Regions from separate parts of the Halomonas sp. HMF6819 genome, predicted to be linked through region 1. Evidence: predicted binding sites of a transcription regulator. Region 1 holds the regulator's gene; each other region holds the start of a gene.

Region 1 (5,742 bases):
GCTGGACGCGCTGGAAGCCGAGCGCTTGACCTGGGTCAGCCGGGTCAGCGCCAGTCAGCGGGTATACTGGCAAGGCGAGCGCTACGCCATGACCGCACTGTTCGACGAGGCGACCCTGGGCCACCACGTGCCCGTACGCTTTCGCGGCCAGTCGCTCGCGCTCTACAGCGCCCACGCCGAGGTCACCGACGCCGCGGGCCGGACGCTGCTCGCCTGGAGCGGCGAGTTGCGCGACCCGGAAACCTCCCGGCGGGTCGCCAAACGCTACTGGCTCACGCCGGCGCGGCTGGGTAGCGAGGCGCTGTCACTTTTGATCACCCAGCTGCAAGGTGAAGGCACGATAGCGCTGACCAAGCGCGTTTGGCGCGCGCTCAAGGAGTCGGACGGCGGCGAGGTCAGCGCCGAGTTACGGCTCTTGATGGCCAGCGGCGTGGCGTGCGTAGCCGCTCACCTGGACAGCGCCGACGACGAAGAGGCCCGAGTGTTGCAGCAGGATTTGCTTCGCCTTCTGGGTAGCCCGCGTAAGCGCCGCGATAGCGCGCTGGCGGACGCGCTGATGCACCTTCTGATGACTCGCGACGCAATCCGCCAGTTTGGTAGCGTCAGCCGCGAGGCCTTTGCATGAGCGGCCAGGACCAGGCCGCGGGGCTGCGCCAGTGGGCGAATTTGCGCACCGGCCAGTCGGTAGGCTCGCAAGACGACAACGCGCAGCAAGTGCATACGTTGGAAGCGCACGCGGATGACGCGCACGCTGTTGATGCGCCCGTCGCGGACGCACACGTCGCAAACGCGCATGTCGCCAACGCGCACGTCGCCAACGCGCATGCCGCCAAAATCCCACTCGTCGTCGTCGGGCTTGGATCGAAGCAGCGCGAGCCGGTGATCGCGCGCCTCGACGAGTGGGCGCGGCTCGGCCGGCGCTGGGCAGCGACGTCAGAGAGCTGGGAGGTCGTGCCGGTGGACGCCGATGCGCCGCTCCAGGCGCTCTGCGCGCGCTACTCACGCTGGGCGCTGTGGGTGCGAAGCGACGCCGAGGCGTTCGCCGCCATGTACCGCACGCTGCGGCTGGTCAGCGAGCACCAGGGGCCCAAGCGACTGTTGGCGCTGCACGAGCCAAACCTGCCCCGCGCCGGGCTGCTCGAGAACCTGCACGCCGCGGCGGCGACGTATTTGGGAATCGAACTGCTGCTTTTAGCCAGGTAGGCCATACTGATTGAGCCACTATAGTTAGGTTATGCTAATGAGAAACGTCATTCTCGCAGCACTGAGTGGGGTGGTCGCCGGCGGGATTTCGCTGTCGGCTCTGGCAGGGGGAGGCAGTTGGAGCATCGACGCGACCGGGCTGATGGTCGCCATGAGCGACCGGGCAAGCGTTAGCCAGGCGCTCGCGCCGCCGCCCAGCGCCGAGATTCGTCAGGGGCGCATTGAGCGCGTCAACTGGCGCTTTGAAGCGCCGCCCGGGGCCGATATTCTCGCCTGGCTTTGCCACCCGGAGCGCTGCGTCGCCCTCGACGGCCAGCGCGGCAGCTCCACCGGCCTTGCCGGGCTCGGCGCCGGCGCGCCGCTCGCGTTTCGTTTCGCCTTGGGGCGCGGTCAGCCGCCGGTGAGGGTGAAAGGGCTTCAAGTGATTGTGAACTATCAGTGACCAGCGATTAGCCAGGGGCACGCCGATGTATACAGCAAAGGGAAGAATCCAACACAGCGAGATGGTCAACCAGCACATGCCGCTGGTGCGTCGCCAGGCGCTGGCGTTGCAAGTTCGTTTGCCGGCCAGCATCGAGCTCGACGATCTGATCCAGGCCGGCATGGTGGGGCTACTGGAGGCGCTCGGGCGTTTTGATGCCGCCCAGGGGGCGAGCTTCGCCACCTTCGCCAGCCAACGAATTCGCGGCGCAATGGTCGACGAGCTGCGTACCCGGGACTGGCTACCGCGCAGTGTGCGCCGCTCCGCCCGGGCCATGGACGAGTCCGTGCGCCGGCTGGAGCAAAGCCTTGGCCGCGCTCCGGAAGAGAGCGAGATCGCCCGCGATCTGGATATCCCGCTCGACGAGTACCAGCAGCTTCTCGCGGATACCAACAGCGGCCACCTGCTGCCCTTCGAGGAGCTTCTGGAGGAGGGCGGCGAGCCGGTTCAGGAGTCGCTGAACGCGCCTTTCGAGGAACTTCTGGACGGCCAACAGCGCGAAACCCTGATCGCCGCGATCGAAGCGCTGCCGGAGCGCGAAAAGCTGTTGATGGCGCTCTACTACCAGGAAGAGCTCAACCTCAAGGAGGTAGGGGCCGTGCTGGGCGTCACCGAGTCGCGGGTATCGCAGCTGCACAGCCAAGCCATTAGCCGATTGCGGGCGCGCCTGCACGAGCCAGACTGAGACACTTTCACCCTTACAACCAACCGGCGAGGAGCCGTCGATGAACCCCTCTACCCTGATCGGAATAGGCGCCAGCATCCTCTTGCTGGTGAGCGTGCTGTTCTTTACCGCGGAGTCCCCGGAAAGCTTCATCAACCTGCCCGGGCTTGCCATCGTCATCACCGGCACGCTGGCGGCGACGTTCATCAGCTATCCGCTCAAGGAAGTGGTGCGCGTGGTGCGTCTGGTGGGGCTGGTATTTCGCCGTGAGAATACCTTCGTTCGCGACGACATCGACGAGCTGGTCTCGATGGCCAGGCTCTGGTTCAAGGGCGACGTGCGCGCGGTCGAGCGCGAGCTCGAGCACACCCGCAACCCGTTTCTGCGTACCGGCATCCAGCTCGTCATCGCCAACACCAAGGAAGACGAGATCTTCGACATGCTGCGCTGGCGCATCGCCAGGCTCAAGGCACGCGAGCACGCCGAGGCGCAGATCTTTCGCACCATGGCGACCTACGCCCCGGCGTTTGGCATGATCGGAACGCTCGTCGGGCTGGTCAACATGCTCGAAGTGATGGACGCGGGGGATCTCGAGGTGATTGGGCCACGCATGGCGGTGGCGCTCTTGACCACCTTCTACGGCATCCTGCTGGCCAATCTGGTGTTCAAGCCGGTGGCGGTGAAGCTCGAGCGGCGCACCGAGGAGCGTTTGATCACCATGAACATGGTACTCGAAGGCATTTCGCTGATCACCAAGCGCCGGCTGCCGTCGTTCATCGAAGAGACGCTGAACTCGTTCGTGGCCAACTATCACGACGAGATCAACGACCCGCACGTGAAGCCGCGCCCGGGCAGCGGCGTCGCGGCGAAAGGGTAGCGTCATGCTGAACCGCGACGCCCGCCACGCGTTGGAATCGCCCTTCACCGGTGGCGACGGTGAGGAGGGGTGGCTGACCAGCTACCTCGACGTGCTAACACTTCTGATCACGTTGTTCGTGCTGCTGCTGGCGCTGACACCGGCGGGCAGCGGCGGCGAGGCGACGGACGAAGGCCACGGGCTCACACCGCTCTCCTCCGGCATCCTGCCGCGCGACAGCGGTCTGTCGCCGGCAATGGCGGCGCTCGACATCCAGGGCGTGAGCGTGAGCCAGGGGCGCGAAGGCGTGACCCTGCGCATCGATGACAGCCTGCTGTTCGACAGCGGCGCCGCCGAGTTGACCGCCCAGGGTGAAGCCGTACTCGAGCGATTGAGCGAGGTGATCGATACCTTCGATGGCGAGGTGTCGGTGGAAGGGCACACCGATAACGTGCCGATATCGACCGCAGCGTTCGCCTCCAACTGGGAGCTTTCGACCGGGCGGGCGATCGCGGTGGTGCGCCATCTCGAGCAGGAGGGCGTGGCACGACAGCGGCTACGCGCCGTGGGTTACGCCGACACGCGCCCGCTCACCGGCAACGACACGCTCGAGGGTCGCGCCGCCAACCGCCGCGTCGAGTTCGTGCTGCGAACGCCCGCCCCGGAATCGGTGGCGCTGACGCTTTAAGCCCCGGCGCAGCGCCGCTGCATTTCCTGAATGGCTTGCCCGGCGCCGTCGAGATCAAACGTCATGGTCCAGGGCGCGGCGTTGCCCTGCTCGAAGCCGATGAAGAGCTGCTCGCCTTCGCTCATGCGCGCCAGCAGCGCGTCGAGCTCGCCAAGATAGAAGTGGCTGTAGAAGCCGTCGTCCCCCTGTTCGACGATGAACTCCGCCATGGTTTCCATGATCGGCGTCTGGTCGACGCGCAGCCGCGCCGGGACCAGGTTCACCGCGAGGCTCTCGGGCTGCGCCTCATCCAAAGTCACGCGCAGTTCGAGCCAGGGCAGATGGCACACACCTTCGGTGGCGTTCACGCTCAAAATGGCGTCCGAATAGCTTTCGGCCTCCAGCGCGCGAAAGTGGCGCTGGCCGGCATCGGTGGTGGTCACAGCGTGCCAGCCGCCGAAGGCCGTTTCGTCGCTGACCGGGTAGCGCGCCGCCTGGGCGGCAGTGGCAAGCGTTAAGAGCCCGGCGGCGCTGAGCGCGGCCGCGGAAAAAGGGAGACGCGTCATGGGACGGTGCGCCGAGTAGTGATGTCGAGAAAAGATACGCATTACTCCGTCTGGCCGAGCAGCGGCCGCACGTTGTCGCTTAAGTAGCAGTCGTCGAACTCGCCTTCGGCGGCAAGTGCCGCCAGGTCCGGAATATTAATGTGATGGCGGTCGCGATAAATGAGCCCCGCCTCGCTAAGCGCGGTGAAGGTGCGGCTGACGTGCACCGGGCTCAGTCCCAGCACGTCGGCAAGCTGCTCTTGCGAGAGCGGCAGGCGAAACTGGCCGGTCAAATCCGGGTTGGTCTGGCTCAGGCGCACGTACATCTCGTGGATGAAGTGAGCCATTTTCTGGCGGGCGGTGCGCCTGGCCAGGTTCACCAGCCGCTCGGTCAGAAGCGACTGCTGGCGGCTGCTGATGGCGAACATGACCGAGGTCAGCGGCAGCGACGCGCTGAACAAATCGATCATGCGCTTGTGCGGGAAGCGGCATACGACGCTATCGGTGATGAAGCGCACGTTTTCCAGCCGTTGGGAGAAGGCAAATTCGCGCAGGCCGATGATGTCGCCGGGAAGGTAGACCTCCATGATGTGACGGTCGCCGTTTTCCAAATGGCGGTAGGAGTAGGCCCAGCCGCTTCGCAGCGTACAAAACTCCTGGGCGGGATCCTTCATCTCCCATAGAAGCGACCCCGCTTTTTGATCGAGCGGGCTCTCTTCGAGCGAATCAAGCAGCTGCTCTTCGTCTTTCGACAACGAGTAATAATGGTTGAAGTGGCGAACAATACAGCTCTTTTCCTGACTCATGCTCGGTGTCTCCTTCTCTAGAATCGCGTGCGCGAGCCGGCGCTCGCCATATCGCCGCCGGCTCAAAAGTGACGATACGGCGGTTGGTCCTTCATTGCCTTATCGTTTTTTTTATTTTTTCACTTCTTTTTTTGCAACAGCGGCGCCAAAAATTGCCCAGTGTGGGAGCCTTTTTTCTTCACCAACTGCTCCGGGGTGCCCTCGGCGATGATCCGACCGCCGCCGGAGCCGCCTTCCGGGCCCAGGTCGACGATCCAGTCCGCGGTCTTGATCACGTCGAGGTTGTGCTCGATCACCACGATCGTGTTGCCGTGATCGCGCAGGCGGTGGAGCACCGTCAGAAGCTGGCGGATGTCCTCGAAGTGCAGGCCCGTGGTCGGCTCGTCCAGAATGTAGAGCGTCTGGCCGGTGTCGCGCTTGGCCAGCTCCCGGGCGAGCTTGACCCGCTGCGCCTCGCCGCCGGAGAGCGTGGTCGCGCTCTGGCCCAGGCGAATGTAGGAGAGCCCGACGTCCAAAAGCG
Region 2 (5,742 bases), on a different contig from region 1:
CAGGTAGCCGTAGTCCATGTTGCCGAAGGGCGTTTGCACCAGGCCCAGCTTGAACGAGTCTTGCTCGGTGGGGTTGTAGCCGATCCAGCCGTGCTGCAAAAAGTGGTAGTCGTCGTAAAAGCGGTAGGCCATCGAGTAGTCGATAGCGCCGGTTTCGCCCTGAACGGTGACGACGAACTTGCCGAAGTCGAGATCGCCCGAGGTGTCCTTGCTCTGGCTGTCCCAGTCGTTGACGCTGCCGCTGAGTTCGAGCAGCCCGCCAATTTCGACCTGCTGCATCTCTTCCAGCGCTTGCTGGTTTTGCTGGGCAAGCTGGGCCTCTTCGCCGTTGGCCGAGGTGCCCGTGGCGGTGCCTTCGCCATAAGCGTCCTGGCTTGCGTTGCTTTGAGTCGAGCCGGTTTGGCTGGAGCTGCTCTGGTCGGAACTGCTCTGGCCGGAAGTGCCCTGATTCGATGCCATCGACTGATCATTATTCGATGCGCCCTGGGACTGCTGGCGCTCGAGCTGCTCGATGCGCTGCTGCATCTGATTGAGCTGAGCGCGCAGCTCGTCGATGGTTTGAGCGTCACTGGTCTGCGCCTGGGCGCTGGAGAGCATGGCCGCAAAAACGCTAAGCCCGAGTGCCAGCCGCTTGAACTGGCATACGTGTGGGTAGGACATGATGATTTCCTTGCGAATGTCGTTTTATATGCCGTTTTTAATTATTGATAGCCGGCTGGATTGCATACCGCCGGTTTGAGAGGGCGATATGCGGGGGAGCGTGAGAGGTGGCTCCGCTCACTACCCTAGTGACAAGGCCAGGCTAAAGCAAATACGGCACCAGCCGCTGGCACCCACGCCGGCTGAATAAATAAAGGTTAGCGTTTTGCGCTCTATAAGGCGTAGTACGGGCTAAAGCCCGCTGCCGCACGACCGATATAAAGAAGACACCCGTTTTTTTTATACGAGGCCTTCATGCCTACTTCGCACCGCGCCTTAATAGCGGCTTTCGCTTTATCCGTGCTACCCGCCCACGCCAATGCCCACAGCGACCCCGCGGAAACGGCGGTGATGGCCTGGCTTGCCAGCATCGATAGTGGCGAGTTCGAGAAAGCCTGGGAATCGTCGTCTCCGCTTTTGCAGCGCCCGCTATCGCCGGACATGCTGGCGCGCACCGTGGAACTTGCGCGAAAGGACATGGGGCCGGTGGAGTCGCGCCGTCCGCTGCGCGTGATCAGCGAAACCTCCATGCCCGGCGCGCCCCGCGGGGATCTCAAGGTTTTTACCTTTCAAACCAGCTTCGCTAACAGGCAAGTGACCGAGACCGTCACGCCGCACCTCGAGGATGGGGCTTGGCGGGTAAGCGGCTACTACGTGCAGTAGCCGACGTTTTCAGCGTCGCGTTACCCCTTTACGCACACGAACAGCGCGTTGCCCGTCTCGCCGTTCCAAGGCGTGATCGCCTCGAAATCATGTTCGAACACCTCGACGGTGAAGTAGGGCCTTAATAGCGCGACCAGCTCGCCAAAGTTCACGGCGACCATGGCGTGTTCGTCGACCCAGCGCTCGCTCTGCCCGGCGGTGGTTTTCTCGATGCTGAGTCTTAGCGACTGGCGCTCTCCCTGGCCTGGGTAGTGCCAACCCGAGCTGAACGTAAACGTATCCTCTTCTCGGCGTGCGGTGTGTTTGACCGAAAGGGCGTTGTCGATCTTCTCCTTGTCCACGGCGTTGAAGCAGAACACGCCGCCCGCCTCGAGCGCACGCCAGGCGCTTTCGATACACGCCTTGAGGCGCTCGACGTCCGCGCTGTAGTGAATCGAGTAAAGAAAGCAGGTGATCAGATCCTGCGGCTCGTCGACAACGAAGTCGCCCATGTCCTGTTGGCTGAAACGCGCCTCGGGGCAGCGCCTGGCGGCTTGTTCCAGCATGGGCGGGTTGAGGTCGAGCCCGGTGCTTTCAAAGCCTGCATCGAGAAAATGGCGCACGTGGGGGCCGGTACCGCAGGCAAGATCAAGGTGGCGGCGCCCGCCGTTGCCGAAGAGTTGATTCAAGCGCTCTACGGCGCGGCTCTGCGCCGGGTAGTCGATCTCCTCGCACATGACATCGTAGTAACGAGAAAGATCGGTATACAGGGCATTGGCGGACATGACGGGCAGCGCTCGAGAAGGGGGTGGCGCATGGTAAACGAGCGCTTGGGGTTTTAGAAGCCCGGTATCAAAAGGCCCTCAAGATGAGCAATCGCCGCTTACATCACCCTATCCGGGGCGAACCGCATGCTGACCGCGAGCCGGTTCCAGCCGTTCATGGCGATCACGATAGAGGTAAACGCGAGCAGATCGCGCTCGCCGAATGCGGCGAGGGTTTGATCAAAGGTCGCGTCATCGATGGCGTGCTGGTGAACCAGCGTCAGCGCCTCGGCCCAGGCTAGTGCCGCGCGCTCGAGCGGATCGAACGCATCTACCTCCGCCCACACCGGCAGTACGTCCAACCGCGCCTGGCGCTCGCCGCTGTCGCGCGCCTCTTCGGCGTGCAGGCGCTGACAAAAGGCGCATCCGTTGAGCTGCGAAACGCGCAGCTCCACCAGGTGCTTGATGGCCGGGGTCACACGGCTCTTCGGGGCGAGGCGTGAAAGCGTGATTAATGGGGACTTGAGCCACGGAGCGAGTTGGTACACCTGCTGGCGCGATAAACGTTCGGTCATGGGGGAGGCCTCATCAGTGAATGAAGCGCCAGCGTAGGGTCCCTCGCGCGCTACGCCTTGTAGATTTGCGACAGTTTGCGCTGCCGGTAGGCGCCGGGCGCTTCCAGCGCGAAACGCTTAAAAGCGTGACTGAAGTGCGATTGGTCGTGATAGCCGCAGGTCAGGGCGATCTGTGCCAGAGGCTGGCGGGAACCGATCAACGCGCGGCGAGCGTAGTGCAGCCGAGCAAACGCCATTAATTGGCCGGGGGAGACACCTGCCTCGCGCTCGAGCCGGCGCTCAAGCGTGCGCCTCGATAGCCCGAGCCGCGCTCCCGCCTCTAATGGCGAGCAGGAAAGCCGCGAAAGCGCTTCGACCAACTGTGGCGTCCGGCTGGGCGCCGTAAGCGTCGTTAGCCGCTGGCATAGCCAGGCATCCAACAGCGCCAGGCCCTCATCAGGCGTCAAACGATAGAGCCGCTCGGCCACGCGCGAAAGGCTCGCCTGCCAAGGCGGCGAGCGTTCACTGCCATCCAGAAGGTAGTGAGTGTCGGTAAAGCGCGATGGCGAAAGCCCCAGCAGGGCGTAGGCGCCGGCGGGCCTGAAACGAACCCCCAGTTTGCGAGCGGGCGTATCCCATGTCTCAAAAAGAGTATGGCGGTTGACACACAGCGTGATCGTCGGGTTGAGCGGGTCGAGTGTGATGGTGAGGCTGGCGCCGGCATCGGGGTAGAGCTTCTCGCTGCCCGCAAAGCCGGGTTTTCGCTCGAGCCTCCAAAGGCACTGCACCCAGGGGGAGAGCCCGGCACTGGGCGAGCGCGGGTAAAAATTCAGCCGGGCCGCACTGTCTGGCAAAATCACATCGCGCATGGGGGTAGCTGCCTAAAAACTCTCGATGAGCGTCTATTGAACACCGGCGGTGTTTTCCCCGCTAGTACAAGCGTCGGCTATGCTTACAGTGGCTTTAAGCCGTGGCAGGGTTTGTCGCGGCGGCCATCAACCGATACAAGGAGGCCTTCATGGATGACGCTGTTTACTGGTACGCCATGGCGACGGTGCTGCTATTTGTCAAAATGTGGGCGACCGGGCTGTATCAGGGGTATCACCGCATTACCAAAATGACCTTTAAGACCCCCGAAGACGCGCGCATGGCAGGGAAGGAGCCAGCACAGGAGGAGCTCCCTCAGGTGCAGCAGGCGAGCAAGGCCTGGTCCAACGATCTGGAGAATATCCCCATCTTTTTGGCCCTGGGCATGGCCTACGTGCTGGTTGGGGCGTCGCCCGGGCTTGCCATGTGGCTGTTCATGGGGTTCACCGCGGCGCGCTACGCGCATACGCTCGCGTATCTTGCACGCCTTCAGCCCTGGCGCACCATCGCCTACGGCGTGGGGCTTGTGTGCATGATCGTCATGGCAATTCAAATTGTGCTGGCGCTGTAGTCGCTACCGCTTGGCCGGGATGGGCGCGGCGCCACTCGCTGGGCGGGCGCGTCTCCAGGCGCGCCCAGCAGCGGCGAAACTGGCGCTCATCACCGAAGCCGGTCTCGTCGGCGATGCGGCCGAGCGTCCAGGTAGTTTCCACCATCAGGGTTTTGGCACGCTGTAGTCGCAAACCGCTGATGTAGTCGCTTACCTGCATGCCGGTCAGCTGTTTGAACTGACGGCGGAAATGTCGCTCGCTCATGGCGGCCTGGCACGCCAGCACCTCTGCCCGCCAGGCCTTCGCGGGGGCGGCGCAAATGGCGTCTTGCACGCGATGAATACGCTCATCCACGTGATTACGGCCTTCCAGCCAAGCGCCGAGCTGGGGCTCCTGACCGCTGCGGCGTAAATAGAGTACCATTTCGCGCGCCACAGAAAGCCCCAGTGCGTGGCCGCCCACGCGTGTCAACCAGTGCAGCATGGTATCGATACCCGTGGAAATACCCGCACTGGTTAAATAGCGCCCGTCTTCGATGAAGATACAGTCGCCCTGCACGCGGGCCTTCGGCGCCTTCTCGCGCAGCTGATCCAACAGGGTGTGGTGGGTGGTGCAGCGGCGGCCGTCAAGCAGGCCGCCCTCGGCCAACAACAGGGTAGCGGAGCACACCGTCATCATGGTGTCGACCTGGTTAACGTTGGCTCTCAGCCACTCGATGCACGCCCGCTGGGCTAACGGGTCGACCGCGCTGCGATACTGACCCGGGATCAGCAGCAAGTGGTGATGCGAAAGCTCCAAAGGCAGCGGCGCGATGCCGCCCAGGGTAAGAGGCCCCAGCCACTCGAGCGCCGTGCTCGGCCCCAGGTAGCTGATCTCAACGCTCAAGGAGAGGCGTTCGGCACAGTGCAGTACCTGCAGCGGTCCGATCAGATCGAGCGGCACCTGGCCTGGCATCATTAGCACCGCCACCCGCAGGGGGGCATTCTCACCTACGGGCGGCGAATTCAAGGGTCGAAAGCTAGTCACGCTGGGTTTGCCACTCATCGATCATGTTTTGAGTATCGATGATACGCGCAAAGCGGCCCTCCAGCACCAGCTCCGTGCGCGCCTTGATATCCTCGGCAGACCAGGTCACACCGTGGCGCGTCATAGGAAAGGTGAGCGTGGCGTCGCTGACGAAGTCGACCGCAAACCCCAGATCCGAGCCGACCCGCGCGGTGGTTTCGCAGCACTGCTCGGTACGAATACCGCTAATCGCCAGGCGCGAGATGTCGCGCTCGCGTAGCCACTGTTCGAGCCCGGTATCGCTAAACGCGTTGTGCACGCGCTTGTGGAAGGTCGCGGCCGCTTCATCCGCGAAGCCGTCGAGCGGGCGTATCAGGCCGTGATCGGGGTCGAAAGGCCCGTGACTTCCCGGGGCCTCGTGAAAGATCCGCACGATGGGAATGTTCAGCGCCTTGGCGCACTCCAGCAGGGCACGCTGATGGGGGCGCCAGGTCTCGAAAAGCGATTGTACCCAGTACTCCTTGGCGGGAAAGGAGGCTTGAACATCGATCAAGAGTAAAGCGGTCGTTGGGTGAGTCATGGCAGGCTTCCTGGTTGAGTGAAACGAGAGCTTAACGAGGCAGCGCCACTGCTACGATACGTGCTTCGGCCAGAAAGCGG
Region 3 (5,742 bases), 360 kb from region 1:
CCGTTGAGTGTCGAGCGTTTTAACTGCGGTATCGACATTGTCGATCAGAGTCTGGAAGTTGGCGTGAGTCGCGCCGGCACCAGAGAGAGCCGCCGCAGAACCACTAACGCCCAGGTTTTTACTGGTCGCATCGAAGGTATCGACAGTGATGGTGTCGTTGCCGCTGGTGTTAGAACCGACCTGGATATTGAGCGCCGTGCTCGAGCCGCTTGCCAAGAGATTGGTGCCGTTGAAGTTGTTGCTGCCCGCTACACGGTCGATCTCGGCGATACGCTCGTTGATCTCGGTGGTGATCGCGGCGCGGTCGTCAGCGGTGTTGGTGTCGTTGGCGCCCTGTACCGCCAGCTCACGAATACGCTGCAGGTTGTCGTTGATCTGATCCAGACCGCCTTCCATGGTCTGAACAAGGGAGATACCGTCGCTGGCGTTACGGCTTGCCTGGTCCATGCCCTTGATTTGAGCGGTCATCTTGTTGGCGATGGCTTGACCGGCGGCGTCGTCGGAAGCGCTGTTGATGCGCAGGCCAGAAGACAAGCGCTCTTGCGCCTGAGCCAGCATGCCCTGAGACTTGCTCAGGTTGTTCTGGCCGATCATGGAAGTGATGTTGGTATTGATAACGGACATGGAGTGATCCTCAGTGCTTAGCGGCCCGGGAAAGGCCTGTAAATCGGCGCTTGCATCGCCGTTGTTATAATTAACGGCGTAGCGAAGCGATCCTTTAGCCCGTTTAACCAATTTTTTTATAAAAACCTGGCCTTAAAACTCGAACGGGGCCTTTCGGCCCCGTTGACAGGATAAATTGCGGTTACTGACGAGAGCGCATTAGCTCGGTTAGATAGCAAAGTTTACTGTTTCTGCATCGAGCTAAGCATATCGAACTGCTGGCCAAGGTAGCTGCTCATGGAGTTCATCTGCGCAATCATGCCATCGAGCTGGGCAAACTGCTTGCGGTAGCGCTCCACGTTGCGCTCGATGCTGGCTTCCATGCGCTCCTTGCGCTTATCGAGACTCTCGATTCGCTGCTCTGCGCTGGTGACCGAGCTTTTAATGAGGCCGTCTTCTGAGGTAATGGTCGTCAATGTAGCGCTCAGGCGCCCTGCAAACCCTGCTTCCTTGCTGTCGCCGGCGAAGAAGGCTGACAGACCTTCAGGGTCGTTGGCAACAGCGGCGTCAAGCTTTTCTTCGTCGACCTCCAAGCGCCCGCGCTCATCGATAGAGATTCCGATTTCCGACAGCCGCGTGATATCGCCGCCCGCCAAGCTGTCGCTAATGTCACGACTCAACCGGTTTTCGATAGTGCGTACCGTACGGTCCCCTATCAGCTCGCCAGAAATCTCGCCTTCCCCGTTGAACTTGGTCATGCGCCCTACGGTCGATTTCATTTCGTTATAGTTGCTAACGAAGTTGTTGATGGCCTCTTTCAGGGAGTCGTTGTCTCGTTCGATGACCAGGGTGGCGGGGGATTCCGACACAGCGGTGACATCAAGCGTTACCCCCTCGATAGCACCTTCGACGCGGTTGGTCTTGCTGGTGATCGCGATACCGTTGACGTTGAGCGCAGCGTCCTGACCTGGGCGTACCGTCGTAGTATCCATGGCAAGCCCATCGATACCGGAAAACCCTATGAGCGAAGCATCCTGGCCGGTTTCCTTCGAGCTGAGCGCCAAGCGATATCCGGTGCCGTCGTTGACAAGCGAGGCAGTAACGCCCGATTCCTTGTCTGCATTGATCTGATCGCGCACCTCGGCCAGCGTGCTGCCCGCCTTGATATCGATTTCGTAGCTACTTTTGGGCGCGGCGCCGCTATCGAACGCACCGTTGGTGTAGGTCGCACCGAAATCCAACTTGAGCTTGGTGTCTGTCGTCGTAAGGGCCTGGTCGAGCGCGACACTTTGTGAGGCGGCGCTTCCGGCGCGAGCCAACTGAGAAACGCTAATTTCAAAACGCCCGGGGTTGGCTTTCTCACCCGCCGTGGCCAAAACGCCACTGCCGGTTACCGTGCTCTTTTGCTGCTTGAAGGTCGATGCGTCGTTCAGCGCCTTGACCGAGGTATTGACCCGGTCCATCGCCGATTCGAGACGCCCATAGGCCGAAATTTTTGTCTTTTGGGCACTTTGCTGCTGTAAAACGGGGGTAAGCTTTTGACTCTCTGCGGCCTTAAGCTGATTCAGCAGACCGTTCAAGTCCAACCCGGAACCTACACCAAGCGCGGAGATTGATGCCATGGGTTAAATCCTCGAGTAATAAGTAGCAAAGAGATTGGGTTGATTACCTTGTCTATCGGCTGGGTGAGAACGAACTTTAGGCATCGTCAGAAGATACCCGCAAAAAAATGCCCAGCGCTATGGCCGGGCATTAAGGGCTTTAATAGTTCGGCTTAGCTCTGGTTGGTTTGGGCCAGCATGCCCAACTGCTGTTCGAGATAGGCACCTGTCTGATTCATTTGTGCCACCATGCTGTCCATTGCCTGAAACTGAGTACGGTAACGCGCCACGGTCTGATCGATACGCTCTTCGGTGCGGGTGTAGCGCTCTTTGAGCGATTCGACTCGGCTTTCAGAGTTGGCTTTCGCCGTATCGAGACGGCCGCCATCTCCCACCAAGCGCTCGAGGGAGGTATTGATCTGCCCTGCCATACCGCTTCCCTCACTGCTGCCTGCAAAAAAGTCAGTCAGCGCATCCGGCTGGGTGGCAATGACGTTATCCAGCTTTTCATCATCGACCTCAAGCGTACCGTCGGTTTGCAATGAAATGCCGATGTCGGACAGTACGTTGAAGCCGTCACCGCCTGTCACACCGCTAATAGCCTGACGGAGCTCGCGCTCGACGGCTCGTGTGGTCGCATCAGCGTTCAAGCCTCCCGACTGCCCCGTTTCTACATCGAAGTTGGTCAAAGTATTCAAGGTGCTTTTGAGCGTGTTGAAGCTTTCCACGAAGGTATCCACGTTCTCACGCAACGCTTCGTTATCCTGTTCGACCATGATAGTGCTCGACGTGCCCGCCTCTGTCAGCGTCAACGTCATGCCTTGAATGGCGCCTTCGACCTGATTGGAAGCGCTCACGATATCGATACCGTTAACGTTGAACGCCGCGTCCTGGCCCCTTTGCACGACCTGAACGTCCGAGGTAGCCACCTCACCCGATAGAATGCTCGAGAAATTAGTGCTTTCGATGCTGGCGTCGGCGCCGGTCTCGCTCGACATGATCGAAAGCCGATACCCCTGCCCGTCGTTGATGATAGAGGCAGTCACCTGACCACCACCCTGGTCGTTGATGGCGTCTCGAATATCTTCAAGCGAACTGCCATCGGCGATCGTGATATCGGACATGCTTCCTTCAGATAGTGCGAAGCTGAGCGTTTGCTCACCGCTGACAACGCTTTCGTCAGCACTATCCAAGCGTTCTGTCACTAGGCTGCCGGCAGTTGCCAACTGATCGACCTCTACGTCGTACCGGCCCGCCTGTGCTTCGCTGGAGGTAATGGCAATGACACCGTCACCCTCAACGTTGGTCGTGAGGCTTTCAAACGATTCCGTATCGTTCAACGCCTGGGTGGCATCCTGGAACGTGGAAACGGCGCTTTTGAGTGTTCCATAGGCAGAGACGGTGGTGTTGGCAGACTGAACCTGCTCGGCAATGGGCTGGAGTTTGGCGCGCTCGGCGGTTTGAAGCTGATCCAATAGCCCATTTAGATCGAGCCCCGAGCCAATGCCCAGTGAAGATATGGAAGCCATCGATTGCTGCCCCTTTAAATATGATCGCCTGCTCTTTAGGCGAGCTGAAATTTGCCTGTGTCAATGCATTGACTATCGGCAAATCGCGCAGTGTCTTTAGCCTTTATCCCACTTTTAACTTAGTAAACGGTTATTTTCTGTAATCTTTACCGCTTTTTAGGTTAAGCGGGCCGCTTGAAAAGAAATGACCCAGTGCGCTATTGCGCTACGAGCCCTTGCCCTCCAAAGCGCGATACGTACCGAACCCAAGCGTTGAACACGCCAATAACTTAGACCTTGGTCTAAATGCGCTAACTCCATTACACTATGGAAACGTTGTTCGTTAATCGATGGAGCATTGAATGCCCTGCGAAGGTGATACCCCCGCCGCCCCTGTTGACGCGTCTCGGCTGCGTCAGTGCCTATTCACACTGGCGGAACTTTTGTACGTCAACGGCCATGTGCTTGAAACCGTGACGCTGCCTGGCTGCGGGTTGGCTCGGCGCGAGGTGGCAGCGCTTGAGGATCAGGATGCCGGCTGGTCGGCGTGTCGTCGGACGCTCGAAGCGGGCGCGGCGGGTACCACCAACGGTGAAGGGCGCTTCGTGCTAACGGCGCTCGGGCGGGACATCATGTTCGATATGTTCGGTCAGGGAGCGGCGGACTGCGCCTGATTTAAGACGCCGCCATTCGGCTTTTGAACGCAAAAACGCCCGCATTTGCGGGCGTTTGTGTTTGGCACAGCGCGTTGATTAACGAAGGCCAAGCATCGAAAGAATGAACAGCACGACGACGACCAGACCCACGATATAGATGATGTTACGCATTGCGGCGCTCCTTGCTTTTTTGCGTTTTAGGAAAATCAAAGGGTTGCTTACCCATCGAGGCAACATCCTCATCCTAGCAGGCTTTTGGGCGCTTTGCGTAATTTACGTGCGTCTGGCGCGCGCACGCTCTACGCTTTTTGAAAGCCTCGCTGGCACTGAAAAAGGAAAGCCTATGCGCGTGCGACTGTTCCCTCAGGCGTTGATGGTCGTGTTGGGGCTAGCGCTCTTAAATGGCGGCGCGCTGGCCCAAACGCCCTCCTCGGCAGCTTTTCGAGCCCTCGATGAGCAGGCCGGCGCGCTCGACCGTCTACATACGGTCGTGGTGGCGGTGGACGGGAATCTGGTGCATGAATTTCACCAGGGCGGGCCGGGGACGAGCACGCCGGTCAACGTGAAGTCGCTTTCCAAAACGGTGCTGGCGGCCATTACCGGGGCGGCGATTAACGATGGGGTAATTGACTCGCTCGACCAGCCGCTGGTCGAACTACTGGGTAGCCGCGTGCCGACGGGGCTGGATCCGCGCGTCAACGACATTACCCTCGAGAACCTGCTGGCCATGCAGGCGGGGCTCGAGCGCACCTCCGGCGAGAACTACAGCGGCTGGGTGGCAAGCGCCAACTGGGTGGAAAACGCCCTTTCTCGCCCCTTCGTGGACGAACCCGGCGGTCGAATGCTCTACTCCACCGGCTCCAGCCACCTGGTCTCCGCCGCGCTTACCTACTCGAGCGGTGAATCCACCTATGAGCTTGCCCAGCGCCTGCTGGCCGAGCCGCTTCACATCATGCTTCCCCGCTGGCTGCAGGATCCGCAGGGTGTTTACTTCGGCGGCAACGACATGCAGCTTTCGCCGCGGGCGCTGGTCGAGATCGGCGAGCTTTACCGTTTGGACGGCGTGGTCGATGGCGAACGGATACTGCCGGAAGGCTACGTGGAGAATTCCTGGACGCCGCGGGGCCGGTCGCCCTGGACGGGGGATGGCTACGGGCTCGGCTGGTTCGTGACCACCTTCGGCGATACGCCGGTCTACTACGGGCGCGGCTATGGCGGCCAGGCGCTGTTCGTGATTCCCGAGCGCGCGATGACGGTGGTGATCACCTCCAACCCCAACCCGCCTTCTCCCGGCGGGCAGTTTCAGCAGCAGTTAAACCGGCTGGTGTTGACTATGCTGATTTACGACGAGTGAGCCGCCGGCTTAAAGCAGAT

The links. The regulator FliA, encoded in region 1, starts transcription of late flagellar genes. The targets are predictions, from matches to a motif close to CTAAAGTTNNNNNNNNNNCNGCCGATA.
Region 2: a site for FliA is predicted at 803-829, ahead of ACGLWX_RS15105 (DUF4019 domain-containing protein). Genes of this name have one in related genera too.
Region 3: a site for FliA is predicted at 2,279-2,305, ahead of fliD (flagellar filament capping protein FliD). Genes of this name have one in related genera too.

What each region holds. Positions count from the first base shown of each region.
Region 1 is NZ_JBIQVY010000004.1:49,208-54,949, forward strand. Features, by position in the region: gene flhF (flagellar biosynthesis protein FlhF) at 1-625, shown strand, start outside; gene ACGLWX_RS12460 (hypothetical protein) at 622-1,203, shown strand; gene ACGLWX_RS12465 (flagellar protein FlhE) at 1,241-1,645, shown strand; gene ACGLWX_RS12470 (RNA polymerase sigma factor FliA) at 1,671-2,369, shown strand; gene ACGLWX_RS12475 (motility protein A) at 2,410-3,225, shown strand; gene ACGLWX_RS12480 (flagellar motor protein MotB) at 3,230-3,892, shown strand; gene ACGLWX_RS12485 (hypothetical protein) at 3,889-4,437, opposite strand; gene ACGLWX_RS12490 (Crp/Fnr family transcriptional regulator) at 4,479-5,222, opposite strand; gene uvrA (excinuclease ABC subunit UvrA) at 5,342-5,742, opposite strand, start outside.
Region 2 is NZ_JBIQVY010000005.1:182,298-188,039, reverse strand. Features, by position in the region: gene ACGLWX_RS15110 (hypothetical protein) at 1-660, opposite strand, end outside; gene ACGLWX_RS15105 (DUF4019 domain-containing protein) at 955-1,362, shown strand; gene ACGLWX_RS15100 (class I SAM-dependent DNA methyltransferase) at 1,383-2,126, opposite strand; gene ACGLWX_RS15095 (carboxymuconolactone decarboxylase family protein) at 2,225-2,680, opposite strand; gene ACGLWX_RS15090 (helix-turn-helix domain-containing protein) at 2,731-3,528, opposite strand; gene ACGLWX_RS15085 (MAPEG family protein) at 3,678-4,097, shown strand; gene ACGLWX_RS15080 (GlxA family transcriptional regulator) at 4,066-5,034, opposite strand; gene ACGLWX_RS15075 (isochorismatase family protein) at 5,096-5,662, opposite strand.
Region 3 is NZ_JBIQVY010000004.1:409,776-415,517, reverse strand. Features, by position in the region: gene ACGLWX_RS14245 (flagellin) at 1-624, opposite strand, end outside; gene fliD (flagellar filament capping protein FliD) at 846-2,225, opposite strand; gene fliD (flagellar filament capping protein FliD) at 2,378-3,733, opposite strand; gene ACGLWX_RS14230 (hypothetical protein) at 4,075-4,386, shown strand; gene ACGLWX_RS14225 (serine hydrolase domain-containing protein) at 4,712-5,722, shown strand; gene ACGLWX_RS14220 (exopolysaccharide biosynthesis protein) at 5,732-5,742, opposite strand, start outside.